Regions from separate parts of the Saccharopolyspora sp. NPDC049357 genome, predicted to be linked through region 4. Evidence: riboswitches for the same ligand, from Rfam matches in the RefSeq annotation. Region 4 holds a riboswitch; each other region holds the start of a gene.
The links. Region 4 has a riboswitch for cobalamin ahead of AB0J91_RS17465 (ABC transporter substrate-binding protein). Riboswitches for the same ligand answer to the same signal wherever they lie in the genome.

Region 1: another riboswitch for cobalamin. It lies ahead of metE (5-methyltetrahydropteroyltriglutamate--homocysteine S-methyltransferase); the one in region 4 lies ahead of AB0J91_RS17465 (ABC transporter substrate-binding protein).
Region 2: another riboswitch for cobalamin. It lies ahead of cobN (cobaltochelatase subunit CobN); the one in region 4 lies ahead of AB0J91_RS17465 (ABC transporter substrate-binding protein).
Region 3: another riboswitch for cobalamin. It lies ahead of AB0J91_RS31040 (ribonucleoside-diphosphate reductase subunit alpha); the one in region 4 lies ahead of AB0J91_RS17465 (ABC transporter substrate-binding protein).

What each region holds. Positions count from the first base shown of each region.
Region 1 covers NZ_JBFAQJ010000060.1:17,435-22,129, reverse strand. Annotated here, with positions in the region: gene metE (5-methyltetrahydropteroyltriglutamate--homocysteine S-methyltransferase) at 1-1,911, opposite strand, end outside; cobalamin riboswitch at 2,041-2,292, opposite strand; gene AB0J91_RS31025 (VOC family protein) at 2,397-3,164, opposite strand; gene AB0J91_RS31020 (helix-turn-helix domain-containing protein) at 3,270-4,277, opposite strand; gene AB0J91_RS31015 (helix-turn-helix transcriptional regulator) at 4,294-4,695, opposite strand, start outside.
Region 2 covers NZ_JBFAQJ010000021.1:80,929-85,623, forward strand. Annotated here, with positions in the region: gene cobN (cobaltochelatase subunit CobN) at 1-2,769, opposite strand, end outside; cobalamin riboswitch at 2,818-2,937, opposite strand; gene AB0J91_RS19005 (D-isomer specific 2-hydroxyacid dehydrogenase family protein) at 3,227-4,138, opposite strand; gene AB0J91_RS19010 (bifunctional 4-hydroxy-2-oxoglutarate aldolase/2-dehydro-3-deoxy-phosphogluconate aldolase) at 4,183-4,695, opposite strand, start outside.
Region 3 covers NZ_JBFAQJ010000060.1:23,344-28,038, forward strand. Annotated here, with positions in the region: gene AB0J91_RS31035 (ribonucleotide-diphosphate reductase subunit beta) at 1-338, opposite strand, end outside; gene AB0J91_RS31040 (ribonucleoside-diphosphate reductase subunit alpha) at 359-2,836, opposite strand; cobalamin riboswitch at 2,883-3,109, opposite strand; gene rox (rifampin monooxygenase) at 3,170-4,588, opposite strand.
Region 4 covers NZ_JBFAQJ010000018.1:112,934-117,628, forward strand. Annotated here, with positions in the region: gene AB0J91_RS17440 (MFS transporter) at 1-286, shown strand, start outside; gene AB0J91_RS17445 (MSMEG_1061 family FMN-dependent PPOX-type flavoprotein) at 270-860, opposite strand; gene AB0J91_RS17450 (iron-siderophore ABC transporter substrate-binding protein) at 896-1,894, opposite strand; partial or broken gene AB0J91_RS17455 (SDR family oxidoreductase) at 2,115-2,621, shown strand; gene AB0J91_RS17460 (SDR family oxidoreductase) at 2,743-2,886, shown strand; cobalamin riboswitch at 3,003-3,185, shown strand; gene AB0J91_RS17465 (ABC transporter substrate-binding protein) at 3,250-4,239, shown strand; gene AB0J91_RS17470 (iron chelate uptake ABC transporter family permease subunit) at 4,236-4,695, shown strand, end outside.

The sequences.
Region 1 (4,695 bases), on a different contig from region 4:
GGCGATCCCGGAGGTGGCCAGGCGGAACGATTCCACCGCCCACTCCAGGTAGGCCGGCCGCTGCTCGGCGCGCAGCGGCAGCAGTTCGCGCAGCGCGGGCTCGTCGACCTGCACCACGCGGATCCCGGCCGCCTCCAGGTCGCGGACCTCGTCGCGGATGGCGAGCGCGACCTGCCGGGCGGTGTCGGCCTGCGGCTGGTCGTCGCGGACGAACGACCACGCCAGCATGGTGACCGGACCCGTCAGCATTCCCTTGACCGGCTTCTCGGTGAGCCGCTGCGCGTGCGCGGCCCACTCGACCGTCATCGGTTCCGGACGCCGCACGTCGCCGAACAGGATCGGTGGCCGCACGCACCGGGAGCCGTAGGACTGCACCCACCCGTTGTCGGTGGCGGCGAAACCGTCGAGCTGCTCGGCGAAGTACTGCACCATGTCGTTGCGCTCGGGCTCGCCGTGCACCAGCACGTCCAGGCCGATGTCCTCCTGCAGCGCGATGACGCGTTCGACCTCGTCGCGCATCCGCTGCCGGTAGGTGGCCGCGTCGATGCGCCCGGCGCGCAGCGCGGCCCGCGCCTTGCGGACGTCGGTCGTCTGCGGGAACGATCCGATCGTGGTGGTCGGCAGCGGCGGCAGGCGAAGCGACTTCTGCTGCGCTTCTGCCCGTTTCGCGTAATCGGTGCGCCGGGAGTCCTGCGGGCGCAGCGCGTCGAGTCGCGCGCGAACGCGGTTGTCGCGCACCCGCTCCGCCCGGGCCCGGTCGGCCACCGCCGCTCGCGCCTCGACGAGCTCGCTCTCGACGACGTCGCGGCCTTCGCGCAGCGCCCGCCCGAGGGTGACGACCTCGCGGACCTTCTGCGCCGCGAAGGACAGCCACGGCTTGACCTGCGGATCGAGCGTGGTCTCCGCGTCGACGTCGTAGGGCACGTGCAGCAGCGAGCAGGACGTGCCGATGCCCACCTCGCCGGCCGAGCCGAGCAGCGTCGCCGCCGCGGTCATGCACCGGTCGAGGTCGGCGCGCCAGATGTTGCGGCCGTCGATCACCCCCGCGACCAGAGTCTTGTCGCGCAACCCGGGCGTGGCGGCAACTCGGTCCTGAGCGGACGGATCGGTGACCAGGTCCAGCGCGATGCCCTCGATCGGCGCGGCGGCGAGCACGCCGAGCGCGTCACCGGGATCGCCGAAGTAGCAGGCGGTGAGGATCGCGGGGCGTTCGGCGAGGTCGCCTAGGCGCCGGTAGGTGTTGCGCAACGCGTCGAGCTCCTGCGGCGTGCGGTCGGCGGCCAGCGCGGGCTCGTCGAGCTGCACCCACTGCGCACCGGCCCGGTGGAGTTCGCCGAGCAGCTGCTCGTAGGCGTCGGTGAGTTCGGCGAGCTTGTCCAGCGGGTCGAAGTCCTCTTCGGACGGTTTGGACAGCAGCAGGAACGTCAGCGGCCCCACCAGCACCGGCCGGGTCTCCACCCCGAGCTTGCGCGCCTCCCGGAACTGCTCGACAGCGGTGCGGTCGGTGAGCGAGAAGCTCGTGTCCGGGCCGATTTCGGGGACCAGGTAGTGGTAGTTGGTGTCGAACCACTTCGTCATCTCCAGCGGGGGCACGGCCTCGGTGCCGCGCGCCATCGCGAAGTAGGTGTCCAACGCGCCGAGGCCCAGCTCGGCGTAGCGGCGCGGGACGGCGCCGAAGGCGACGGCGGTGTCCAGGACGTGGTCGTAGTAGGAGAACGTGTTGCCCGGCACCGAGTCGAGGCCTGCTTCGGCCAGACCTCGCCAGGTGTCCTCCCGCAGCCGACGCGCGACCTCCCGCAGGTCCGCCTCGCCGCTGCGGCCCGCCCAGTAGGACTCCAGGGCGCGCTTGAGCTCCCGGTTCGGGCCGATCCGGGGATGTCCGAGTACGGTGGATCCGATCTTGCTGGTCAACGCTCTCTCCTCGCGAGCTCGACGTGGTCGGTCGAGGACTTCGCGGCAGGCACGCGCCGACCAGCGGACGCACGTCGCCCGCTGATCGTCCGCCAGGTCCTCCCGCGAGACCTCGGACCAGCGCGCACCGTCGGTGCGCGCGCCGGTGGCAGGTCTTCGGACTCGCGGGCAGCCGGCCTCGGGGAGGTCCCGGTGGAACCTCGCGCATCAAGACCGGACCTACTGGCCGTCGCTTCCCGGACGCGTGACGCCCAGTGCTCATGACGGCGGTCGTTCCCGCTCACCGCTGCGGGGCAGTCCCGGATTCGCACCGGGTTCCCTCTTGCCTCGTCCGATCGCGCTCACCGCTCGACCGGACGAACCACCAGCACCCTCAGGCTAACCATCCACGGGCACGAGACAACCCCGCGCGGCGTCCGGCCGGGTCCCCATCACGGCTCTGAGCTCGTGTTCGACACCCGGAGGAGATCCCGATCACGGAGCGGTCAGCCGGCCTTGGCGGAACCGATGGTGAAGGGCGTGCCGAACGGGTCCTTGACCTCGGCGATGCGGCCGTAGGCCATGTCGTAGGGGGGCTGGACAACGCCGCCCGCGTCGGTGGCTCGTCGTGCGGTGGCGTCGGTGTCCTCGACCATGAACAGCGTGCCCCAGGACGAAGCGGTGGCGGACGGGTCGCCGAGGATGCCGCCGATCTCGTGGCCGTCGGGTCGGCGCAGGAACGTGAAGTCACCTTCGCCGAGGTGCCCCTCGCTGTCCAGGCTGAAGCCGAAGACCTTCGGGTAGAACTCCCGCGCCGGACCCGGGTCCGGGGTGACGAGATCGTTGCGCAGCAAGGTGTTCGGCTCGTTGACGAGGCGGGATCCGATGTGCTTGTTGCCGTGCCAGAGCCCGAACTGCCCGCCTACCGGGTCCTTGAGGATCGCCATCCGCCCCTTGTCCATCACGTCCATGGGCGGGGTGATCACCTGGCCGTCGGCGGCCTCCGCCTTGGACACGGTGCCGGCGACGTCATCGGTGGCGAAGTAGACGTTCCACCAGAACTCGGTCGCCTCGAGGTCGTGGTTGGGCATGAGCGCGGCGACTTCCCTGCCCCGGACCAGGCACATCGTGTAGCGGCCCATCTCCTCGGGCCCCACGTCGAACTCCCACCCGAAAACGGCGCCGTAGAAGTCCATCGCACGATTGAGATCGGGGATCCCCAGATCGATCCACGCGGGCGTCCCGTTGGGCTGCACCGCATCCACTTCCGCCATGACTCCTCCTCAGCTGCCGGGGAACTGCCACGACGGTAACCAGCGGCCCTGACAAATCGCCCACCGAAGCACGGGAGAGTGTCACCCCGGTGCACAGAGGAATTCTCAGGTTTTGATGGGGGACCAGGCTCGCAGCCACGTGTCGGGGTTGCTGAGGTCCGGGGTGGCGGTCGCGTTGCGCACGACCGGAACGCGCATCAGCATCCCGAAGTTGTCCGGATCGGCGATCCGGTGCTCGAGGCGCTCGTGGTTGCGCTCGCGCAGCTCGGGGTCGGTGAGGCAGCGGACCGCGCCGAACCCGCCCCGGGTGAACACACCGCTGCACAAGGTCAGGCTGCGCCGCACGTTGTAGGGGTTGGGGAAGCGCGCCAGCATGCCCACGTCCTCGATCAGCCGGTCGTCGTGCAACGTCGGCCGGTACTGCCGGGATTCCTCGGCGACCTCGAAGACCTCCCCGTGCCCGAGGTCGTCGACCTCGACCTGGCGCACCGGCAGCCCGAAGCGCACCTGACGCCGCATCGGGTTCATCGCCGGACTTCCCAGCAGCACCAGGTGCGCCTGCAGGTCGTGCGGGTCGATGCGGCGGGCGATGTCGAACCGCACGTCCGACGCGGGGTTCAGCGCGCGGACGTGCCCGTAGAGCTCGATCAACGAGTCACCGTCGGCGTAGGAGGACATCCCGATGTAGTTGCGCCGCTCGGGCGAAGCCAGCGGCGAGAGGTTCCGGGCGGGAACGCGCCCGGTGAGGATGCGCACCGGGCCGCCGTCGGGGAACCGCCAGAAGTCCGAGAACCCCTGCGCCGACGTGGACTCCTCCGCGTGGGACCGCAGCGCGTCCAGCTCCTCCTTGAGCTTCGCGCGGAGCCGGCGCTCCTGTTCGGTGAGCGAGGCCGGTGAGGGGAGTTTCCCGTTCCTCGCCGGGTTCTCGGCCGCGAAGAAGGTCGCGTAGTCGCCGAGCCGGGGCGGCGGCGGCACCTTCACCCCGCCTTCCCACTGCGAGACGCTGGAGACCGCCACGCCGAGGACCCGCGCCAACTTCCCCTGGGTCAGGCCGTGCCCCTGGCGCAGTTGCCGCAGCCGTGCGCCGAGACCGGACCGCTGCGCACTCACCATCGCCGCCTCCTCGTGATCAGGTCTTCGGTCGCCACTCGTAGAGCCGGTTCGCCGGGTTCTGCAGGTCGGGTGTGCCGGTCACGTGCCGCATCACCGGAACCCGCATCAGCACCCCGAAGCGGTCGAGGTCCTCGACCTCGTCGTGGAGGTAGGCGAGGTTGCGGTCCTTGGCCTGCGGATCGGTCAGGCAGCGCACCGCGCCGAACCCTCCCCTGGTGAACACGCCGCTGCAGAAGGTCAGCGTGCGGCGAATGTTGTTCGGGTTCGGGATCCGGGCGAGCATTCCGACGTCCTCGACGAGCTGATCGCCTCGGAAGCCGGGTTTGAGCCTGTGCTCGCCGTCGATTTCGAACACCGAACCGTCGGGGACGTCCTCGTCGGGGACCTGCCGGACCGGCCACTCGGCGGTCAGCCACTC
Region 2 (4,695 bases), on a different contig from region 4:
CTCGGCGACCGGCACCACCTCGAAGCCGGTGACCCGCCGCGAGGCGTCGTCCCACTTCGGGCGGCAGCCCAGCAGCCAGAGGATCTCGGCGATGTCATCGCCCTGGGTCCGCATCGCCGAGGTGCCCCACACCGTCAGGCCGACCGAGCGCGGGTTCTCACCGGTGTCGGCGACGTGCCGGGTGATCAGCGAATCGGCGAGCGCGGAACCGACGTCGAAGGCGTTGCGCGACGGGATGGCCTTGGGGTCCACCGAGTAGAAGTTGCGGCCGGTGGGCAGCACCGAGATCAACCCGCGGGTCGGCGACCCGGACGGGCCGGCGGGCACGAAACCACCGTTGAGCGCGTGCAGCACGTGCTCGACCTCCTCGGTGGTGCGGGCCAGTCGCGGCACCAGCTCGACGCAGGCGAACCGCAGCACCCGCACGACGTCGGCGACGCCGGTGCCGATCACGTCGGTGACGACCTGCTCGGCGCGCTCGGAGTCCCAGCCGGTGTCGGCCAGCGCCTGGATCAGCTTGCGCGCCAACGACTCCACCAGGTCCACCGCGTCCGACGCCGAAGCCGACGGCCCCTCGACGAGCTCGGTCAGCTCGGCCGGAACGTCCGCGCGGGCACCGGGTTCGGCCAGCAGCGCCTGCTCGTCGAGTCCGAAGTGGTCCGACAGCGCGGAGCGCAGGCCGGGCAGCGCGCCGACCTTGCCGCCGAAGACCTGCTTGGCGCGCAGGATCGCCAGCACGTCGTTGACCAGCTCCTCGTCGCGCGGCGCGCGGCCGAGGATGTGCAGACCGTCGCGGATCTGCACGTCCTTGATCTCGCACAGGTAGCCGTCGATGTGCATCACGAAGTCGTCGAAGGACTCCGCGTCCGGCTGGCCCTCCTGGTGCAGGTCGTGGTGCAGCTCGGCGTGGGTGACCAGCTCCCAGATCTGGTTGCGCAGCGCCGGCTTCTTCTCCGGGTCCAGGTCGGTGACCAGCGCGTACTCGTCGAGCAGCTGCTCCAGCTTGGCGATGTCGCCGTAGGCGTCGGCGCGGGCCATCGGCGGGATCATGTGGTCCACCACGGTCGCGTGGCCGCGCCGCTTGGCCTGGGTGCCCTCGCCCGGGTCGTTGACGATGAACGGGTACACGAACGGCATGTCGCCCAGCACCGCGTCCGGCGCGCAGTCCGCTGCCAGCCCCAGGCCCTTGCCCGGCAGCCACTCCAGGGTGCCGTGCTTGCCCAGGTGGATCACCGCGTGCGCGCCGAACTCCTCGGCCAGCCAGCGGTAGGCCGCCAGGTACTGGTGCGAGGGCGGCAGGTCCGGGTCGTGGTAGATCGCGATCGGGTTCTCGCCGAAACCGCGCGGCGGCTGGATCAGGATCACCACGTTGCCGAAGCGCAGCGCGGCGACGTAGATGTGGCCCTCGTCGTCGACGTAGAGGCTGCCGGGAGGGGCGCCCCAGTGCTCGGTCATCGACGCCCGCAGCTCTTCGGGCAAGGCGTCGAACCACTCGCGGTAGCGGGTCGTCGGGACGCGGATCGCGGCCTCGGACATCTGCTCCTCGGTCAGCCACTCCACGTCGTGGCCACCTGCGGAGATCAGCCGGTGGATCAGGGTGTCGCCGTCCAGGCCGGTCACGTCCAGACCGCCGAGGTCGTACCCGGCGTCCTCCAGCGCGCTCAGCAGCACGACCGCCGAGGCGGGGGTGTCCAGGCCGACGGCGTTGCCGACGCGGGAGTGCTTGGTCGGGTAGGAGGAGAGCACCACGCCGAGGCGCTTGGCGGAGTTGTCCACGTGCCGCAGCCGCGCCAGCGACACGGCGGTGGAGGCCACGCGGGCCGCGCGCTCGGGGTCGGCGACGTAGACCGGGATGCCCTCCGGGCCCTCCTCCTTGAAGGAGAACGGCACGCTGATCAACCGGCCGTCGAACTCCGGCACGGCGACCTGCATCGCGGCGTCCATCGGCGACAGCGACGCGTCGCTGTCGGACCACACCGCGCGGCTGGTGGTCAGGCACAGGCCCTGCAGCACCGGGATGTCGAGCTCGGCCAGCGCACCGGCGTCCCAGGAGTCCTCGTCACCGCCCGCGCTGGCGTCGGCGGCGACCGCACCTCCCGCGGCGAGCACGGTGGCGATCAGCGCGTCGCACCCGCCCAGCAGTTCGCGCAGACCGGCGGCGTCGGACAGCCCGCGCAGCGAGCCGCAGAACACCGGCACCACGTTGGCGCCGGCGGATTCGACCTGGTCGGCGAGGGTGTCGACGAACGCGGTGTTGGCCGCCAGCGCGTGCGCCCGGTAGAAGACGACGCCGATCGTCGGGCGCGACGGGTCGTGCTCGCGCTCGCCGTGCAGGCCGAACTCCGGCATCGACTGCGGTTCGGTGAACCCGGTGCCGGTCAGCAGCACCGTGTCCGACAGGAAGTGCGCCAGCTGGGCGAGGTTCTCCGGGCCGCCTTCCACCAGGTAGGCCAGGGCCTGGGTGGACACACCGGCGGGCACCGTGGACAGCGTCATCAGCTCGGCGTCCGGGGTGGCCTCACCACCCAGCGCCACGGTCGGCAGCCCCGACGCCAGCACCGCGTCCAGGCCCTCCTCCCAGGCGCGGCGGCCGCCCAGCAGCCGGACCACGACGACGTCAACGCCGTCGAGCAGCGCCGGAACGTCCTCGGCGGCCACGCGGGAGGGGTTGGCGACGCGGTAGTCGGCCTCGGCGGCACGGGCGGCCAGCAGGTCGGTGTCCGCAGTGGACAGCAGCAGAACTCGGGCGTCGCGGGCAGGCTCGCTCACGGTGATCCTCTCTCGGGGTGCGCGCCCCGGCGGGGGTCACGGCGGCAGGAGTTCCTGGCTCCCGGATCCTCGCGGCGCCCCGCCTTCCCGCCCTGCGCAGGCCGTGGCTGTCGGGGCCGCTCCCCGGTCACAGTGGCGCGACCGCCCCGGCCTCACACCGGGTTCCTCCACGTCACCGCCGTACTGGCGCAGCCATCCTATCGACAGGAGGATCACCCACCACCCAACGGACGATTTCGCGAGAAAGATCTCCTTCACCACGGTCGTCAGGCAAGCACCGAAGGTGCTTTCTCACTACCCCACCCGATCAACCGGCACCGCCGCGGGTTCTGAGCGGCTCTCTGGTGAGGACAGCCGTAGCGCCGTGTTGGACATACACAAGTCTCGGATCCCGGAGCCAGAGAGCCGCTCAGGTTCCGCTACCCGCACCGCCAAGCAAGAGGAGTCGATCGAGCCTTCAGTAACCCGCGTTCACATCCACCAGGCCGAGGAGTGGTTGTCCTGCGATGTGGCGGCGGACGTTCTCCTCGACCCTGCGTGCCAGGGCCGGCATCTGCAGTGACGGCGGGTTGGCGGTGTGCGGGGAGATCAGCGCGCGCGGGTGGGTGAACAGCGGGTGCCCTTCGGGCAGCGGTTCCGGGTCGGTGACGTCGAGCGCGGCACCGCCGATCCGGCCCGCGTCCAGGGCCTCGACCAACGCCTCGGTGTCGACCAGGGAGCCCCGCGCGATGTTGATCAGCCACCCGTCGGACTTCATCGCGCGCAACGCGGCGGCGTCGATGAGCTTCGAGGTCGCCGAGGTCGCCGGAGCCGCCACCACCACGAAGTCCGACTCCGCGAGCACCTCGCGCACCCCGTCGGCGTCCTCGGACGGCCAGGTCCGCTCGGCGCCCAGCACCGGCTTGCCGGAGCGGTTCACCGCCAGCACCCGGACGGCGAAGGGACGCAGCATCTCGATCAGCGCCTTGCCGATCCCACCGGCGCCGATGATGCCGACGGTCGAGCCGGCGAGGCTGCGCATGCCCTCGGGACGCTGCCACGTGGTGGCCCGCGCCATCGCGGCCAGCTGCCGCGCACCGGCGAGCATCAGGCCGAGGGTGTGCTCGGCGACGGTCTGGGCGAAGGTGCCCGCGGCCGAGGTGAAGGTCAGGTCCTCGCGCAGCGCGCCGGAGGCCACCCAAGATTCGATGCCTGCCGATGGCAGCTGCACCCATTGCAGGTCCGGGCGGTCGTACTCGCCGAACCGGCTCGGTTCCCCGCCGAACCAGACCAGCGCGTTCGCCTCCTCCGCCGAGCTCAGCTCAGCACCGGCCGCCACCACGGCGGCTTCCAGCTCGGGCTGGGCGACCGGACCAACGTGGACCTTCACGACTCTTCCTCTCTCACGTACTGCGAACTCGTCCCCGGAAGACGTCAGCCCTCGATGAGCTGCGCCAGCGCGGGCAGCTGGGTCTCGTCCTCCAGCGCCGAACCGACCGCGACCACGTCCGCTCCGGCCCCCAAGAACTCCGGAGCGTTGCGGGCGTTCATCCCTCCGGTGGCCACCACGCGCAGCGAGGGGAACGGGCCCTTCATCGCGCGGAACCAGCTGCTGCCCAGCTCAGCGGCGGGAAAGGCCTTCACCCACGACAACCCGAGGCGCAGGGCCTGCTGGACCTCGCTGGGCGTGGCCACGCCGGGCACGTGCGGCAGGTCGAGTTCGGCGCTCAGCCGCACGATCTCGGCGTCCAAGCCGGGTGCGATGGTGAAGGCCGCGCCCAGGTCGCGGGCCGTGCGCAGCTGGTCGGGGGTGATGATCGTGCCCGCGCCGACCGGGCGGCCGCGTTCGGCTCCGGCGCGCACGGCCGCTGCCAGGGAGGGCTCGGCCTTCGGCGTTTCGATCGGGACCTCGACGGCGTCGATGCCCAGGTCCCAGGCCCGTTCGGC
Region 3 (4,695 bases), on a different contig from region 4:
CACTCCGGGTTGGTGAGGTGCCGGTAGACCGCGAGCACGATGTTGTTGGCCACCAACGACTCCGCGGTCGCGAAGAACCCGAGGTTGCGCTTGAGCATGGTGCGCTCGTCCTCGGTGAGCCCGTCGCGGGACTTCCACAGCGCGATGTCGGCCTGCATCGACACCTCGGTGGGCATCCAGTGGTTGTTGCAACCCGCGAGGTACTTGTCCCAGGCCCAGCCGTACTTCAGCGGCAGCAGCTGATTGACGTCCGCCCGGGAGTTGATCATCGCCTTCTCGGAGACGTCGACCCGCCCGCCGTCGCGGTCGATGGTGCCGAGTCCGGTGGTGGTGCTCATGAGCTCCTTCTCCTGGGGGATCACTGGCAGGCCTCGCAATCGGGGTCCTCGACCGAACAGGCGGCGGCGGGGACCGCGTTGAGCTTGCCGTCGGTACCGCGCAGCGTGGACTTCTCCACGTGGGTCGCGCTGGACGAGCGCAGGTAGTAGGTCGTCTTGAGGCCCTTGCGCCAGGCCAGCCGGTAGAGCTCGTCGAGCTTGCGCCCGCTGGGCGTGGCCAGGTACAGGTTCAGCGACTGCGCCTGGTCGATCCACTTCTGCCTGCGGGCCGCGGCCTCGACCAGCCAGTGCGGCTCGATCTCGAACGCGGTGGCGTAGCGGGCTTTGAGCTCGTCCGGGACGCGGTCGATCGGCCCGAGCGACCCGTCGTAGAACTTCAGGTCCGCCACCATCGCCTCGTCCCACAGCCCGGCCCGCTTGAGGTCGGCCACCAGGTGCGGGTTGACGACGGTGAAGTCGCCGGACATGTTCGACTTGACGAACAGGTTGCGGTACAGCGGCTCGATGGACTGGCCGACACCGCAGATGTTGGCGATGGTCGCGGTCGGCGCGATGGCCATCACGTTGGAGTTGCGCATCCCGTTGCCGCGAACCCGCTCCCGCAGCGAGGACCAGTCCAGCGTCGAGCTCCGGTTCAGATCCGCACTCCCGCGCGCTTCCTGAACGAACTCCTGGGAATCGATGGGCAGGATTCCCCGGCTCCACAGCGAGCCCTCGAACGAGGCGTAGCGCCCGCGCTCCTCGGCGAGTCGGCTGGACGCGTCGATGGCGTGGTAGCTGATCTCCTCCATGCTGCGGTCGGCGAACTCCACCGCGTCATCGGAGGACATCGGGATCCGCAGCTTCAGCAGGGCGTCGGAGAAGCCCATCAGCCCCAGCCCCACCGGCCGGTGCCGGCTGTTGGAGCGCTCGGCCTCGGGGATCGTGTAGAAGTTGATGTCGATGACGTTGTCCAGCATCCGCACGGCCGTGCGCACGGTCGCGGCGAGCCGGTCGCGGTCCAGGCCGTCGGCGGTGACGTGCCGGGCCAGGTTCACCGACCCCAGGTTGCACACCGCGACCTCGTCGGCGGCGGTGTTCAGGGTGATCTCGGTGCAGAGGTTCGACGAGTGCACCACACCGGTGTGCTGCTGCGGCGAGCGCAGGTTGCACGGGTCCTTGAAGGTGATCCACGGGTGCCCGGTCTCGAACAGCATGGTCAGCATCCGCCGCCACAGCTCCACCGCCCGGACCCGCCGGAACACGCGGATCTCGCCGCGATCGGCCGCGGCCTCGTAGGCCCGGTAGCGCTCGGCGAACGCCGAACCGTAGAGGTCGTGCAGGTCGGGCGTCTCGTCCGGGGAGAACAGCGTCCAGGACTCGTCGGCCTCGACGCGGCGCAGGAACTCGTCGGGCACCCAGTTCGCGGTGTTCATGTCGTGGGTGCGCCTGCGGTCGTCACCGGTGTTCTTGCGCAGGTCCAGGAACTCCTCGACATCGATGTGCCAGGTCTCCAGGTACGCGCACACCGCGCCCTTGCGCTTGCCGCCCTGGTTGACCGCGACCGCCGTGTCGTTGGCGATCTTCAGGAACGGGACCACGCCCTGGGACTCGCCGTTGGTGCCGTGGATGTGAGCGCCGATGCCGCGCACCGGGGTCCAGTCGTTGCCCAGCCCGCCGGAGTACTTGGCCAGCAGCGCGTTGTTCCGGTACGAGCTGAAGATCGACTGGAGGTCGTCGTCCACAGTGGTCAGGAAGCACGACGACAGCTGCGGGCGGGTGGTGCCGGAGTTGAACAGCGTCGGTGTGGAGCACATGAAGTCGAACGACGACAGCAGCCGGTAGAACTCGATGGCACGCGCATCGCGGTCGTCCTCGCGCAGCGCCAGGCCCATCGCCACCCGCATGAAGAACGCCTGCGGCAGCTCGAACCGGATGCCGTCGTGGTGCAGGAAGTACCGGTCGTAGAGCGTTTGCAGCCCCAGGAAGTCGAAGGCGAGATCGCGCTCGGCGTCCAGCGCCGCGCCCAGCCGGGACAGGTCGAAGCGGGCCAGCTCCGGGTCGAGCCGGCCCAGCTCGATGCCCCGCCGCACGTAGTCGGTGAAGTAGGACGCGTAGCGGTCGCGCATCTGCTCCTGGTCGGTCTGCTGCGGTGTACCAGCCAGGTGGCTCAGCGCTTCGCCGCGCAGCTTGTCCAGCAGCAGTCGAGCGGTGACCAGGGAGTAGTTCGGCTCGGACTCCACCAGCGTGCGCGCCGACATGATCAGCGCCTCGCCGAGTTCGGCGTCGCCGATGCCGGGGTAGACGTTGCGCTCGACCTCGGTGAGCACCGCCGACGGGTCCACGTCGGCGAGTCCCGCGCAGGACTGCTCGACCACAGTGGACACGCGGCCGCCGGTGAGCGGAATGGGTTCGGACAGTGCGGTGTCGGTCACCGGGACTCTCTCCTCGCGAGCTCGGAAGGCATGCCCGGAACCGGTGGCGACAGCACGCGAGGACGCGACGGAAGCGAAGACCATCGCATGTCCGCGTGGACCCTCCCGCGAGGTCCCGGACGGCGCGCACGGGCGTGCGCGCGCCGATGGCAGGTCTTCGGACTCACGGGCGTCCGGTCTCGGGGATTCGCAAGACCGGTCCTACTGGCCGTCGCTTCCCGGACGCGTGGCGTCCAGTGCGTGATGACGGCGGTCGTTCCCGTTCACCGCTGCGGGGCAGTCCCGGATTCGCACCGGGTTCCCTGTTGCCACACCGGACCCGCGCGGGCCCGGTGAACCACCAGCGAGCGACACTCTACATCTTGGGTCTGACTCTTCCACCAACACCAACATGGGCGTGTCGGAGGGAGAAATGAGTCACTTCCCGAACCACCTCGACAGGTGGGGGAGGAGGTCTCCCTGATCGTCCCCGACCCAGGCCACGTGACCGTCCGGGCGCAGCAGAACGGCGGGCGCGTCGAGATCCGCGCCGACGTCGACGACGTGATCGACCCGGTCGTCCCAGCCCTCGACCGAGAGCTCCCCGGTCCGGTCGAGCAGCAGTCCGCGTCCCGTTCGCGTCAGCTCGTAGAGGCGGCCTCGCTCCAGGTTGACATCGCGCATGCGCCTGCCGATCAGGTCGTGGTCCCCGCCGAAGTCGTAGCGCACGTCGAGCGCGATGATCTTCTCGGTCAGGTGCCGGTTGACCTCGTCGAAGTCCATCAGCTCCGACACCAGCCGCCGCACCGCCCGCGCGCCCGGCTCGGTGGACATCAGCTGCATCTGCGCGCGCGTGTTGTCCAGGACGGCGGCGGCCACCGGATGCCGTTCGTCCTGGTAGCTGTCGAGCAGGTCCGCCGGTGCCCACCCGGCGACCTCCGCGGCGAGCTTCCAACCGAGGTTGAACGCGTCCTGGAGACCGAGGTTCAGCCCCTGGCCCCCGACCGGAGGGTGGATGTGCGCGGCATCGCCTGCGAGCAGCACGCGGCCCGCGCGGTAGCGCTCGGCCTGCCGGGTCGCGTCGCCGATGCGGGCGAGGCGGCGAGGGGAGTGCGCGCCGAAGTCGGTGCCCGCGATCGCTTCGAGCCGGCCGGTGAGCTCCCCGAGCGTCGGCGGCGCCGAACGGTCCTCGGCCACACCGGCGGCCGGCACGACGACCCGGCACCACTCGCCGTCGAGAGGACCGACGCCGAAGCGCTTCTGGGTCTTGCGAACCTCGTTCGTCACGGCGGCCATGGTCTCCCGCGACGCGGTCATCTTCATCTCGCCGAGCAGCGTGTCCACCCTGGACGGCTCGCCGGGGAACCCGATGCCGCACAGCTTGCGCACGGTGCTGCGACCGCCGTCGCAGCCGACGAGGTAGCGCGCCCGCAACCGCGTGCCATCCGCGAGCTCGGCGGTCACCCCGTCCTCGTCCTGATCGAGTCCGACCAGGTCACAGCCCCGCCGGACCTCGACGTCGAGCTCGGCGGCCCGCTCGGCCAGCAGCCGTTCGGTCGTGGTCTGCGGGATGCCCAGCACGTAGCCGTGCGCGGTGTCCAAGCGCTCGGGCGCGGGCTTGGAGATGGCGGCGAAGAAACCGCCGAGCGGGTACTTCGTCCCCTCGGCCAGGAACCGCTCCAGCAGGCCCCGCTGGTCCAGGACCTCGATGCTGCGCACGTGCAGCCCCAACGCCCGCACGAAGTCCGTCGGCGCCGCGGCCTTGTCCAGCACGACCACGCCCACCCCGTGCAGCCGCAGCTCCGCCGCCAGCATCAGACCGGTCGGACCGGCACCGGCGACAACAACGTCGATCATCTCTCAACCCCCGGTCACACCGTGCGGCGAAGTCGGCATCTTCGCAGCTCACGGCTTCAGATCGGAGATTCTGCGGCATGCCAGGGGGCTTGCCGCAAGCCCCCTGG
Region 4 (4,695 bases):
CGGCACTCCCCTGGCGCTGACCTTCATGATCGTCGCCTCGATCATCGCGGTGGCCCACAACGGTCTGGCGTTCACCGCGGTGGCCGAGATCGCGAGCCCGCACTGGAGCGGGCGGGCCATGGGAGCGCAGAACACCGGTCAGTTCCTCACGGCAACGGCGGTCCCGCCCGTGATGGGAGCCCTCATCGCGGTGGCCGGCTACCCGATCGCCTTCGCGGTGGCCGGGTGCTTCGCCCTGCTCGCGGTCCCGGTGGTTCCCGCTCGCAACGTCACACCCGAGGCTTGAGCGCCTGCTGGGATTCGTAGAGCGCCATGACCCCGGGCTGCTCGCCCTCCGGCCAGGTGTCGGGCCGCCAGGCCCCGGATTTGAGCAGCGCCCGGCCGCAGTGCACGAACAGCTCCTCGACATCGACGACCACGGCCAGCGCCGGGGGCACGCCCTTGAGCGCGAGGTCGGCCATGAACGGCGCGGCCCGCACGATGGTGGCGGTGCCGTTGACCCGCAGCACGTGGTTGACGCCGGGGATCAGGAACAGCATTCCCACCTGCGGGTTCCGCAGCAGGTTGTGCAGCCCGTCCATGCGCCGGTTGCCGGGCCGTTCGGCGTAGGCCAGCGTCTTGCCGTCGTCGAAGACCACGACGCTGCGGGCGGTGTCACCGCGCGGCGAGACGTCGATCCTCGCATCCTCGCCCGCGGTGGCCACGAAGAACAACCGCGACCGCTCGATGAAGCGGCGGCTGACGCCGTCGATCCCGGAGACCACCTTCTCGGCGATCTCCGGGTGCGGCGGTTCGACGACCTCGCGGAGTTGCGCTTCGGAGGTGACCTGCTCGGCCTCACTCGGATCCCACGAGGGCACGGATTAGTTCTCCTGATCAGCGATGCGACGCGGGCTCAGCCCGCCTGGGCCTGCGCGATCAACGGCACGACCTTATCGACCGCGTAGGACATGCCCGCGGCGGTGCCCGCCGAGAACGCCTGCACGGCCTGCTCGTCGTGCAGCACGACGGCGCGGCGTTCGCGGACCGACGGCACCGACTGGAACATCTGGTCCTTGTCGACCTCGACGGCGGACAGGCCGATCGGGAACATCACGGTCAGGTCGGCGTTGAACAGGTCCATGCGCTCGGGCGAGACGCTGACGAAGAAGTTGTCCCCGGCGACCACCTGCACGGCCGGTGACTGGCGGAAGCCCAGCCGCTCCATGAACTCCAGGCGCGAACCGCCGTTGACGTAAGCGCCGTAGGAGCCGACCATCTTGGCGCCGACGGCCACGGTCTTGCCCGCGAACTGCGGGTGCGCGGCGGCGGCCTGCTGGAACTTGGCCTCCAGGCCGGCCTTCTGCTGAGCTGCTTCGGCGGACCTGCCCAGCGCCTTGCCCACCATGTCCAGCTGCTGGTCCCAGGTGGTCAGGTAGCTCTCACCGCCCGGCGGGATGCTCACCACCGGAACGCCGAGCCGGTTGAGCAGGTTGTAGCGCTCCTTGTCGCCGCTGCCGCGGGTGTCGAGGATCAGGTCGGGCTGGAGCGCCGCGACGGCCTCCATGTCGACCTCCATGGTGCCGAGCATCTTCGGCGGTGTGGCGTAGCGCTTGTCGGCGGGGATCCACGGCGGGACGCCGTCGCCACCCACCGGCAGCCAGTCGGCGGCACCGACGGGTTGCACCCCGAGGCTCAGCGCGGTTTCGGCGTCGCCCCATCCCAGCGCGACGACCCGCTGGGGACGCTCCGGAACGGTGACGTCACCGAACGCGGTCTTGAGGGTGACCGGGAACTGGCCGTCCGCCGATCCGGCGGCGGGCTCGTCGTTCTCGGGACCGGCCGCGCCGCAGCCGGTCAGGGCGATTCCCAGCAGGACTGCCATGATCAGCCCCAGGGTCCGCATCCAGCGCATTTCCACACCTCGCAGCGAGTTAAGTGCGCCTAACCTAACTAACGCTCCGTGTGACGTCCAGCCCGAGATCCACCCGCTGTGACCGACGTTCGTCACATTCGTCCACACCGGACGATCGACCGCCCCGCCCCGGTTGGTGAGCAACTTCCGGCCGCGTCGTGCGTTGAGCCTCACGAAGGCCCGGTCGGGGCGTTCGAGGGTGCGGAAGGACGCGATCGCGATGGACAGGCTCAACGGCAAGCGCGTGCTCGTGACAGGTGGAGCGTCGGGGATCGGGCAGGCCAGCGCGCTGCGCCTGCTCGACGAGGGCGCCAGAGTGCTGACCACCGACATCGACGAGACCGGGCTGAAGGAGACCTCGCGGCGCGCGGCCGAGGCCGGCACCTGCGACCGGCTGGGCACCCTGCCGCTGGACATCTCCCAGGAGGACGCCGTCGACGCGACGGTACCGGCCGCGGCCGAGCAGCTGGGCGGGCTGGACGTGCTGGTCAACGCCGCGGGGACGCTGCACAGCGCGCACACGCACGAGTGCTCGCTGGAGCTGTGGAACCGAATCCTCGCGGTCAACCTCACCGGCACCTTCTTGGTCACCCGCGCGGCGTTACCCGCGCTGCTGGAGACCGGCAGCGGCGTGGTGATCAACTTCAGTTCGACCTCGGCGAACTTCGCGCACCCGTACATGGCCGCCTACGCCGCGAGCAAGGGCGGCATCCAGTCGTTCACCCACAGCATCGCCCTGGAGTACGCCAAGCAGGGCCTGCGCGCGGTGTCGCTGGTGCCCGGGGGGGATTCGCAGCGGCATCACCGAGACCACCGCGGACAAGCTGCCCGCCGACACCGACTGGGACCTGTTCACCAAGCTCTCCCCCGCCCTCGGCAGCGGCTTCGCACCGCCGGAGCACGTGGCCGGCGTGGTCGCGATGCTCGCCTCCGACGACGGCGCCTTCATCACCGGCACCGAGATCCGCGTCGACGGCGGCACGCACCAGTAGTCCACGGTGGAGTTCCGCGCGGACTCGTCGCTGGTCAACAGCGCGACGTGCGGGAGATTCGGGAGACCGAGGCGATTCGTCGCAACGGCCGCCGGATCGACCGCACCCCCGCCGGTTAGACTCGATCGCGAGCCGGTCGTGCCACGTGTGGCCGATGGGAATCCGGTCGGAAGCCGGAGCTGACGCGCAGCGGTAGGGGTGACGGGCGAGCCCGAGCCACTGGATCGCACTCGATCCGGGAAGGCGGCTCGCCCGGTGGAGCCCGAGCCCGAAGACCTGCCGGCTCCCCGGATCCGCACCCGGCTCCGGGAATCGGCCGACCAGGTCTCGCGAATGGGCCTGGGGTGAGGATTTCCGCACAACGTGTTCTTACGCTGGACGCGCACGGGCTTGATGCTGCTCTGCGCCACCGCCCTCGCCGCCTGCAACGCACCCGCGACGGAGTCGGCTCCGCCTCGGGTGTCGCTGCCCAACTGCGACGGGCACGTCTCGGTGTCCGAACCGCCGCGCCGCGCGGTGAGCCTCAACCAGTCGACCACCGAGATCATGCTGGCCCTGGGGCTGGCGGACCGGATGGTGGGCACCGCGACCTGGACCGATCCGGTCGATCCGTCGCTGGCCGCCGAGAACGCTCGGGTGCCGCGGCTTTCCGACAACAACCCGTCGTTCGAATCGGTGCTGGCCACCGAGCCCGACGTGGTGCTGGGCGCCTACCAGGCGGTGTTCACCGATGAGGGCGTGGCCTCGCGAGAGCGCTTCGCCGAGCTCGGAGTCCCCACCTACCTCTCCCCCTCCAACTGCCTGCCCGAGGAAGCACCGCTCGCCGAGCCGGTCGAGCTCGACGACATCTACCGCGAGGTGCAGGAGATCGCCACGATCTTCGACGTCCCGCAGCGCGGCGAAGCGCTGGTGGCGCAACTGCGGCAACGGGTGGCCGACGCCCAGCGCAAGGCCGTCGCCCACCGGGACACGTCGGTGCTGTTCTGGTTCGCCCGCACCGAATCCCCCTACGTGGCAGGCTCGACCGGCTCTCCGGCGATCATGACCCGCACCCTCGGGGTGCGCAACGCCTACGACGACGTGCGCTCGATGTGGCCGCAGGTGTCGTGGGAGGACGTGCTCGCCCGCGACCCCGACCTGCTGGTGCTCGGCGACCTCACCCGCGACGGCGAAGGCGATTCCCTCGCCGCCAAGCAGGAATTCCTGCGCACCGACCCCGCGATGTCACGGTTGCCCGCCGTCGGCGAGAGCCGGTGGATGAGCATGACCGGCACAGAGATGAACATCAGCATGCGCACGATCACCGGGATCGAACGGCTCGCCGACCGGTTGGCCGAGCTGGAGCGGCGTTGAGGACCGGGCGCCTGCCCTCCTCGCTGATCGTGCTGGCCGGGATTCCGCTGCTGCTGCTGTCGATCGCCGTGGCGGTCACGCTCGGTCCGGCTCCGCTGTCGGTGGCCGACGTGGCCGGCGTGGTGGGCGCGCGGCTGGGCCTGGGCGAGACCGACGTGTCGCGGATCGGGCAGGGCATCGTCTGGCAGCTGCGGTTGCCGCGCGCGGTCCTCGCGGCGATCTGCGGCGCCGGGCTCGGGGTGTGCGGCGCGGTGTTGCAGTCGTTGCTGCGCAACCCGCTCGCCGACCCCTTCCTGCTGGGCGTGTCAGCGGGTGCCTCGACCGGCGCGGTGCTGGTGGTGATCCTCGGGTTGGGCGCGGGCGCGATCGGCTTGACCGCGGGCGCCTTCGCCGGTGCCCTGGTCGCGTTCGCGCTGGTGATGACCTTGGGCGCGGTGGCCGGTGGCACCACGACGC